2 regions of the Streptomyces sp. PL-25 genome follow, and region 2 is predicted to be linked to the other one. Evidence: riboswitches for the same ligand, from Rfam matches in the RefSeq annotation. Region 2 holds a riboswitch; the other holds the start of a gene.
What was found. Region 2 has a riboswitch for cyclic di-AMP ahead of R4Z62_RS25780 (M23 family metallopeptidase). Riboswitches for the same ligand answer to the same signal wherever they lie in the genome.
Positions count from the first base shown of each region.

Region 1 (4,487 bases), 2.7 Mb from region 2:
CCTCGTCGGCGAAGTCCTTGGGCGTGGCCGGGAGGTGGTCCTTGCCCTCGCTCCGGTCCTTGGCGCCGTCCTGGGGGGCGGTGGAGTGGTAGACCTCGTTGGACTTGCTGTCGTAGCCCCAGACGTCCTTGCCGTTGTGGACGAGGCTGTACTCGGCGGCGCTCTCGACGAGCGAGACCTTCTGCCGGTCCGGGCCGTCGGCCGCGACGCGCAGCGTGTGCGTGCCGGAGGCCAGCTCGGTCAGCTTGGAGCTGGGGTCGGCGGACGAGCCGTCGCCGCCGCCCAGGGCGCCGGAGGCGAGGCTGCTCTCCAGACCGCCGAGGTTCGGCAGCCCGAGATCGGTGGTGATCTTGACGGTGCCGGACAGGCGCTCGACGTCCGACTTGGCGATCTTCTCGATGAGTTGCTGCGCGGTGATCTTCGGCAGGTCGGGGTCACCGGAGTCGGCGAGTGCCGGGACGAGCCCGATGGTCGCCGCCGCCACCCCCACCACCGCGACCGGGACGCCGTAACGGGCGGCCTTGCGGCGCGCCGAGGCGCGGTCGCCGGCCTCCGGGGTGTCCCTGGTGTCGTCGGATTCGTACGGTGCCATGTGTGCCTTACCTCCGTCGTCGGCGGCGGCTGCCCGTGTGCACTGCTCCCACCCCAAGCCGCCATTCTCACCCGAATCGGTGAGGAGTGGTGTGGTCCGTGCTTCCATCTGACCAAATCGGCCGCGACGAAGCGTCAGACCGCGGAGCCAACTCCGTGTACGCCTGCGGTATGACACACGAGGGCGGCTTCTCCACCACCCCGTAGGGGTCGGGGTGGAGAAGCCGGCCGGGACCCCCTCCGGGACCGGGTCCGGCCGGGTGGAGAGGCGGGACCGGGGGTGGAGAGACCCGGCGGGAAGAGGCACCACAGGAAGAGGCCCCTCAGGCCGCCCGGAAGCGCACAGGAAAAGGCCCGGAAGGAAGAGGCGGAAGAGGCGGGGAAGGCAAGGAAGAAGCGGGGAGGGCAAGGAAGAGGCAGGGAGGGCCAGGGCCGGGCCCGGGGATGCGGGGAGACCGGCCCTAGAGCTAGCCGACCCGGTGCACCACCGCGTCGCACAGCTGGAGCAGGGCCACCTTGGCGCCGCACTCCTTCAGCGGGGCCAGCGCGGCCCGCGCCTCCTCGGCGTAGCGGACGCTGTCCCGCCGGGCCTGTTCGAGCGCGGGGTGGGCGCGCAGCGCGGCCAGCGCCTCGGCGTGCCGGGCGTCGTCGCTGAGGTCGGAGGCGAGCAGTTCGCACAGGGCGATGTCCTCGGCGAGACCCAGCCGGGCGGCGCGCTCGCGCAGCCGCAGCACCGGCAGCGTGGCGACGCCCTCGCGCAGGTCGGTGCCGGGGGTCTTGCCGGACTCCTGGGAGTCGGAGGCGATGTCGAGCACGTCGTCCGCGAGCTGGAAGGCGACACCGAGCCGCTCCCCGTACTGCGTCAGCACGTCCACGACCCGCTCGTCGGCGCCGGACATCATCGCGCCGAACCGGCACGCGACGGCCACCAGCGAACCGGTCTTTCCGCCCAGCACGTCCAGGTAGTGGTCGACCGGGTCCCTGCCGTCCTGCGGTCCGGCGGTCTCCAGGATCTGCCCGGTGACGAGCCGTTCGAACGCGAGCGCCTGGACCCGGACGGCCTCCGGGCCGAGGTCCGCGAGGATCTGGGAGGCGCGGGCGAAGAGGAAGTCTCCGGTGAGGACCGCGACCGCGTTGCCCCAGCGGGTGTTGGCGCTGGCCACCCCGCGCCGCACGGCGGCCTCGTCCATCACGTCGTCGTGGTAGAGCGTGGCCAGGTGGGTCAGCTCCACGACCACGGCCGAGGGCACGATCCCCGGCGCGTCGGGGTCGCCGAACTGGGCCGCCAGCATCACGACCAGCGGCCGGAACCGCTTGCCGCCCGCCTTCACGAGGTGCTGGGCGGCCTCCGTGATGAACGGGACCTCGCTCTTGGTGGCTTCGAGCAGCCCTTCCTCGACAGCCGCCAATCCGGCCTGGACATCGGCTTCGAGAGCCTGGTCCCGCACGCTCAGCCCGAACGGCCCGACGACGGTCACGAGGGGTCTCCTGTCTGCTGGTGTCTGCTGGCGCTTACACGGTTTGTCGATAGGTCGCTGCCATCACTCAAGTCAGCGTATCCGGTCACGTTTCGATCACCGATAGCGCCCACCGATACAGGCCAGGTGGTATCGGATCACGACCGATATGTTTTCGATCACCACATATGAACAGATATTTATCGACTTGCTCTTTCCCGCTCCTCCCCAGCCTCCCCCTTCCCCTCCTCTCACCCGTCCCGCCGCGCCCACTCTCCTTCCACACGCCCACCCGTGCCCACGTACGTACGAACAAGGCCAGGGCCTCACCGATCGTGACGGCCGTCACTTCCAGCCCTACGAGTCCGATTTACCCTTATTAGCATTTCAATTCCCCTTGGGGGCAAATGCTCCTGGCCGAATTATTCCGTGAGCTGCATCACGTGCACCGCCACCCCGCGCCACGGCCCGCCGACCCCCCGCTCCCCGTCCCCCGCAAGCGAGTTGACCCTTGGCAATCGCAAAGGATCAAGCGGCCAAAATGCCCTGGATCAAGGTCAACTAGGACGATGTATGCATCAGGTACTTGTTCGGGACATGTGCTCTCGCATACGTTCCGGGCCAGTCGAGCGGACGCCGAATCCTGCCAGCGCTCGATGACCACCCACCGACAGCTCATGGCAGGAGCGGGGGACCCAGGTAAGTCGCCGGGCCGGAGCGCCGTACGTCCTACGTCGTACGCCGCGCCGGAACGGCTCGGGGTGAAGCCGTGCTCTGAGGAGCCGGCCGGGCACCTCCCCGCCCGAACCCGACAGCTCACCTCGCAGGCGACGGAGAGGAAATCCCCATGTCTGCACGTCGTCCCAGCCGCTCCCGCGCCGCTCGTCTCGTCCGCACCCTCGCCGTCTCCGGCACCGGTGCCGCGATCCTCGCCCTGCCGCTGATCGGGGCGTCCGGCGCCTCCGCGGCCACCCCGACCGCCGCCACCGCCACCACGGCGAGCACGGTCGCCTACCCGAACAACCTGGACGGCTGGATCCGCGAGTCGCTCGCCGTCATGGCCCAGAAGGGCATCCCCGGCACGTACAACGGCATCCACCGCAATGTGATGCGCGAGTCGTCCGGCAACCCGCTGGCCATCAACAACTGGGACTCCAACGCCGCCGCGGGCATCCCCTCCAAGGGCCTGCTCCAGGTCATCCAGCCGACCTTCAACGCCTACCACGTGGCCGGCACGTCGTTCGACATCTACGACCCGGTCGCCAACATCACGGCCGCGTGCAACTACGCCGCCGCGCGCTACGGCTCCATCGACAACGTCAACAGCGCGTACTGACGGGCAGCCGCGTGCCGGCCGGCACGCGGAGGGCTCAGACGAACAGACGATCGAGGACGACGGCGACGCCGTCGTCCTCGTTCGACGTGGTGACCTCGTCGGCGACCGCCTTCAGCTCCGGGTGGGCGCCGGCCATCGCCACCCCCCGGGCCGCCCACCGGAACATGGGGATGTCGTTCGGCATGTCGCCGAAGGCGAGGGCGTCCCCGGGGCCGAGTCCCAGCCGCGCCGCGGCCAGCGCGAGACCGGTCGCCTTGGTGATGCCGCAGGGCTGGAGCTCGACGGTCCCCGGGCCCGACATGGTCACCGAGGCGAGCGGACCGACCGCGCCGCGGGCCGCCGCCGCCAGTTCGTCGTCGGACAGCCGGGGATGGCGCAGCAGCACCTTGCTGATGGGCGCGCGCCACAGTTCCTCGCGCCGCCCGACCCGCTCGGCGGGCAGCGTCGGGTGCGCCATGCGGTACTCCGGCTCGATGAGCGTGAGGCCGTCCACGCCGTCCTGGTCGACCGCCGCGTACACCTCCCCCACCTCCGCCTCGATCTTGCCGAGCGCGGTCTCGGCCGTCTCCCGGTCGAGCGTGACCGACCACAGCATGCGGTCGGCCCCGGCGTCGTAGAGCTGGGCGCCCTGGCCGCACACCGCGAGCCCGGTGCCGCCGAGGGACCTCAGCAGCGGGCGGACCCGCGGCGCCGGGCGTCCGGTGACGACGAGGTGCCGGGCACCGGCCGCCGCCGCCCGGCCGAGCGCGGCGCGGGTCCGCCCGGACACGGAGTCGTCGCCGCGCAGCAGCGTGCCGTCCAGGTCGGTGGCGATGAGGGCGTACGCGGGGGCAGCGGGTGCGGGCATGATCAGAGAATACGGATCCGCCAGGCGAGTGACGGGCGGAAACCGGACGACGTCCCTCCGCCGTGTCGCCGGGAGACTCCTCGGACACTGCCCAAGACAGCTGCCTCCCCCGTAACGTGTGGCGCGACCACATGAACGTGTGGCCAGACACCCATGTCCCCCATGGAACACCGGCACACGAAAGAGAGGCAGTACCCGATGCCCCCCTTCGAGGTCCCCGAGGGCGACCCCTTCGGTCCGCACAACCTTCCCTACG
Region 1 covers NZ_CP136997.1:3,078,869-3,083,355, forward strand. The annotation lists gene R4Z62_RS13685 (LolA family protein) at 1-592, opposite strand, end outside; gene R4Z62_RS13690 (polyprenyl synthetase family protein) at 1,059-2,069, opposite strand; cyclic di-AMP (ydaO/yuaA leader) riboswitch at 2,704-2,893, shown strand; gene R4Z62_RS13695 (transglycosylase SLT domain-containing protein) at 2,896-3,384, shown strand; gene R4Z62_RS13700 (HAD-IIB family hydrolase) at 3,419-4,231, opposite strand; gene fahA (fumarylacetoacetase) at 4,430-4,487, shown strand, end outside.
Region 1: another riboswitch for cyclic di-AMP. It lies ahead of R4Z62_RS13695 (transglycosylase SLT domain-containing protein); the one in region 2 lies ahead of R4Z62_RS25780 (M23 family metallopeptidase).

Region 2 (4,487 bases):
GGCGGCGGCGAGTCCTCCCGGCTCTACAACCGGCTGGTGCGCCGCGACCGCACCGCCGTGGCCGCCGGGTTCGGCCTGCTGCGGCTGGCCGGAGCGCCCTCCCTGGGCTGGCTCGACGTCAAGACCTCCGGTGACGTGGAGGTCCCCGTCATCGAGGCCGCCATCGACGAGGAGCTGGCCCGCTTCGCCGAGGAGGGCCCCACCGCCGAGGAGCTGGAGCGCGCCCAGGCCCAGCTGGAGCGCGAGTGGCTGGACCGGCTCGGCACGGTCGCGGGCCGCGCCGACGAACTGTGCCGCTTCGCCGTCCTGTTCGGCGACCCGCAGCTCGCCCTCACCGCCGTCCAGCGCGTCCTGGAGGTGACGCCCGAGGAGGTCCAGGAGGTCGCCAAGGCCCGGCTGCGCCCCGACAACCGCGCGGTCCTCGTCTACGAGCCGACCGCCCCCGACGCCCAGGACGACACCCCCGACGCCCAGGACGACACCGAGGAGACGGCGAAGTGACCGAGCTGGCCACCATGGAGTTCCACCCCCGCCCCGAGGCCGGCGAGGCCAGGCCGTGGGCGTTCCCGGCCCCCGGGCGCGGCACCCTGGACAACGGCATCACGGTGCTGCGCTGCCACCGCCCCGGTCAGCAGGTCGTCGCCGTCGAGGTGTTGCTCGACGCGCCCCTGGACGCCGAGCCGGCCGGCCTGGACGGCGTCGCCACGATCATGGCGCGGGCCTTCTCCGAGGGCACCGACAAGCACTCCGCCGAGGACTTCGCCGCCGAGCTGGAGCGGGCGGGCGCCACCCTGGACGCGCACGCCGACCACCCCGGCGTACGGCTCAGCCTGGAGGTCCCGGCCTCCCGGCTGGCCAAGGGGCTCGCGCTGCTCTCCGACGCGCTGCGGGCGCCCGCGTTCGCCGGGTCCGAGGTCGAGCGGCTGGTGCGCAACCGGCTCGACGAGATCCCGCACGAGCTGGCCAACCCCTCCCGCCGCGCCGCCAAGGAGCTGTCCCGGCAGCTGTTCCCGGCCACCGCCCGCATGTCGCGCCCGCGCCAGGGCACCGAGGAGACCGTCGCCGCCGTCGACGCCGCCGCCGTCCGCGCCTTCTACGACCGGCACGTGCGCCCCGCCACGGCCACCGCGGTCGTCGTCGGCGACCTCACCGGCATCGACCTCGACGAGCTGCTCGGCGAGACCCTGGGCGCCTGGACCGGTTCGCCGGCCGAGCCGCGTCCGGTGCCGCCGGTCACCGCCGACGACACCGGCCGCGTGGTGATCGTGGACCGCCCCGGCGCCGTCCAGACCCAGCTGCTCATCGGCCGGATCGGACCCGACCGGCACGACCGCGTGTGGCCCGCCCAGGTGCTCGGCACCTACTGCCTGGGCGGCACCCTGACCTCCCGTCTGGACCGCGTCCTGCGCGAGGAGAAGGGCTACACCTACGGCGTGCGGTCCTTCGGCCAGGTGCTGCGCTCGGCGCCCGACGGCACCGGCGCGGCCATGCTCGCCATCAGCGGCTCGGTCGACACGCCGAACACCGGACCGGCCCTGGACGACCTCTTCACGGTGCTGCGCAAGCTCGCCGCCGAGGGGCTCACCGAGGCCGAGCGGGACGTGGCCGTGCAGAACCTGGTGGGGGTGGCGCCGCTCAAGTACGAGACGGCCGCCGCCGTGGCGAGCACACTCGCCGACCAGGTCGAGCAGCACCTGCCCGACGACTACCAGGCGACGCTCTATCAGCAGCTCGCGCAGACCGGCACGGTGGAGGCGACCGCCGCGGTCGTCAGCGCCTTCCCGGTGGACCGCCTGGTGACGGTGCTCGTCGGGGACGCGGCGCAGATCAAGGAGCCGGTCGAGGCGCTCGGCGTCGGCCCGGTGACCGTGGTCGCCGCCGAGTAGGACGCACCGCGCGGCACGCGCGCGCGTGGGGCCCCGGTGACCGGAGCGTCACCGGGGCCCCGGCATGTCCGTATTGGGCAGGAGGCGCCCTGTCTGCCCTGTGGCGTGCGCTACAAAAACCCGGATCCGTTTGGGCGCGGAACACGGCCCCGTCTAGCGTCGGTCCGGCTGTTCGTCGGGCAGTGCGCCGCAGCCGCGGCACCGGACAGTCATCGCCGAGTCCCCGTACGGCGCGAGCCAGGGGAGCCGGGGACCCACTCAGTCCCTGGGGTGAATCGGGCACCGTGCGCCGCGCACGGCACCCGTAGGAGACCTTCCTGTTCCGAACCCGTCAGCTAACCCGGTAGGCGAGAGGGAAGGAAAGGACCAGCCACCACATGGCGTTCACGCGCGCCACCGGGAAGCACCGCCGTCCCGGCCGAGTGCAGCGCACCACCGCCCGCGCGGCGGGTGTCGCTGCCCTCACCACCACCGGCGTCATCGGCACCCTCGCCGCCTCCCCGGCCCTCGCCGCAGAGACCCCCGCCCCCGCGGACACCGGCCTCACCCCGGTCATCAGCCTCGGCGACACCGTCGCCGAGCGGGTCGACGCGCAGGCCGCCGCCCAGTGGGAGGCCGCCCAGCAGAAGCAGGCCGAGCAGGCCGCGCGCAAGCTGGCCGCCGAGCGCGCCGAGCAGGCGCGCGAGGCCAAGGAGCGGGCCGACCGCGAGGCCGAGCGCAAGCGCCTCAACACCTTCGTGCCGCCCATCGCCGGCTCCTACGTCTCCACCGGCTACAAGACCGGCGGCTCGCTGTGGTCCTCCGGCTCGCACACCGGCATCGACTTCCACGCCGCGACCGGCACCCCCGTCCACGCGGTCGGCGTCGGCACGGTGGTGGAGACCGGCTGGGGCGGGGCGTACGGCAACCAGGTCGTCATCAGGATGGCCGACGGCATGTACACCCAGTACGGCCATCTGTCGTCCATCGGGGTCACGGTGGGCCAGCAGGTCGTCGCGGGCCAGCAGATCGCGGTGTCGGGCTCCACGGGCAACGTCACCGGTCCGCATCTGCACTTCGAGGCGCGCACCGGCGCGGAGTACGGCTCGGACGTCGACCCGATCGCCTACCTCCGCACGCACGGCGTGCAGGTCTGAATTCCGGCTCCGGGCACGCTCCGTATTCTTCTCCGCCGCACTGCATCCCGGCTGTCCAAAAAATATCCCTGGATTCCGTCACGCCGTCGGAAATTCCCGCGCATTGTTCTAGAGTCGTCGGAATGCGCGTCCGCGGCGTGTCCGCCACGGGCGCGCCACGGCCATGGGCACGGCCACGGTCACGGGACGGGATACGGAGGTCGGACATGCGTGTTCCGGCGCACTCGGTGTGCACGGCGATCCGGGACGACATCGTCGCCGGGGTGCACGAGCGCGGCAGCCGGCTCACCGAGGAGGTCCTGGCCCGCCGCTACGGCGTCTCGCGCGTCCCGGTGCGCGAGGCCCTGCGCACCCTGGAGGCCGAGGGCTTCGTGGTGACCCGGCGGCACGCGGGCGCGTGCGTCGCCGAGCCGACCGAGCAGGAGGGCGCCGACCTGCTGGAGATGCGTCTGCTGCTGGAGCCGCTGGGCGCCGAGCGGGCCGCCCAGCGGCGCACCGAGGGCCATCTGAAGGTGCTGCGCGGCCTGGTCAGGCTCGGTCAGGAGCGGGCCGCGGGCGGGGGCGGCGAGGAGCTGTGGTCCCTGGCCGCCTGGTTCCACGAGACCCTGGCCCAGTCCTGCGGCAGCCCCGCGCTGACCGCCGCCCTGGCCCAGCTGCGGCACAAGATCACCTGGATGTACGGGGCGCCGGACCCCGCCGACCCGGCCGAGACCTGGGCCGGACACGGGGCGATCGTCGACGCGGTGGCACGCGGCGACGCCGCCCGCGCCCGCGCCCTGACCGCCCTGCACACCGAGCGGATGACCGCCGCGCAGCGGGCGAGCGCCCGGAAACATCCCGTCAACACATCGAGCACACGGAATTAACACGCGTGCCGTAGAAAAGAACCGACAGGAATCGGCAGGGACCGGCAGGGGCCGGGAAGGAATGTTCCGCCGATATCCGCGCCCTATTTCCGTTTCCCGCGCGGGGAATTCACGCGGACACACGAAAACCGCGCCGCCCCGCAGGGGGAGACGCGGTTCCCGGACGCGCTGTGTGTTCCCTCCGGCCGCTCAGACGGTCTCGGGAAGCTCTTCCAGGCCCTCGGCGACCAGCTTGGCCAGCCGCTCCAGGGCGGCCTCCGCGCCCTCGGCGTCGGAGGCGAGGACGACCTCCTCGCCACCCTGCGCGCCCAGGCCGAGCACGGCCAGCATGGAGGCCGCGTTGACGGGGTTGCCGTCGGCCTTGGCGATCGTCACGGGGACCCCTGCGGCCGTGGCGGCCCGGACGAAGATGGAAGCGGGGCGGGCGTGGAGACCCTCGGCCCAGCCGACGTTGACGCGGCGCTCAGCCATGTGATGCTGCCCTTCAGGTGTAGCAGGTTGTCTAGACCAGTTTCCCATACGTGCGGCACCGTGTGGGTACGCCACACACCGCCTCGCGCCGCCGCCCGGGGCGAGCCGTACGCTGGGCCCCATGCAGA
Region 2 covers NZ_CP136997.1:5,758,148-5,762,634, forward strand. The annotation lists gene R4Z62_RS25770 (M16 family metallopeptidase) at 1-501, shown strand, start outside; gene R4Z62_RS25775 (M16 family metallopeptidase) at 498-1,886, shown strand; cyclic di-AMP (ydaO/yuaA leader) riboswitch at 2,090-2,251, shown strand; gene R4Z62_RS25780 (M23 family metallopeptidase) at 2,264-3,022, shown strand; gene R4Z62_RS25785 (GntR family transcriptional regulator) at 3,229-3,888, shown strand; gene R4Z62_RS25790 (HPr family phosphocarrier protein) at 4,078-4,359, opposite strand; gene R4Z62_RS25795 (bifunctional acetate--CoA ligase family protein/GNAT family N-acetyltransferase) at 4,481-4,487, shown strand, end outside.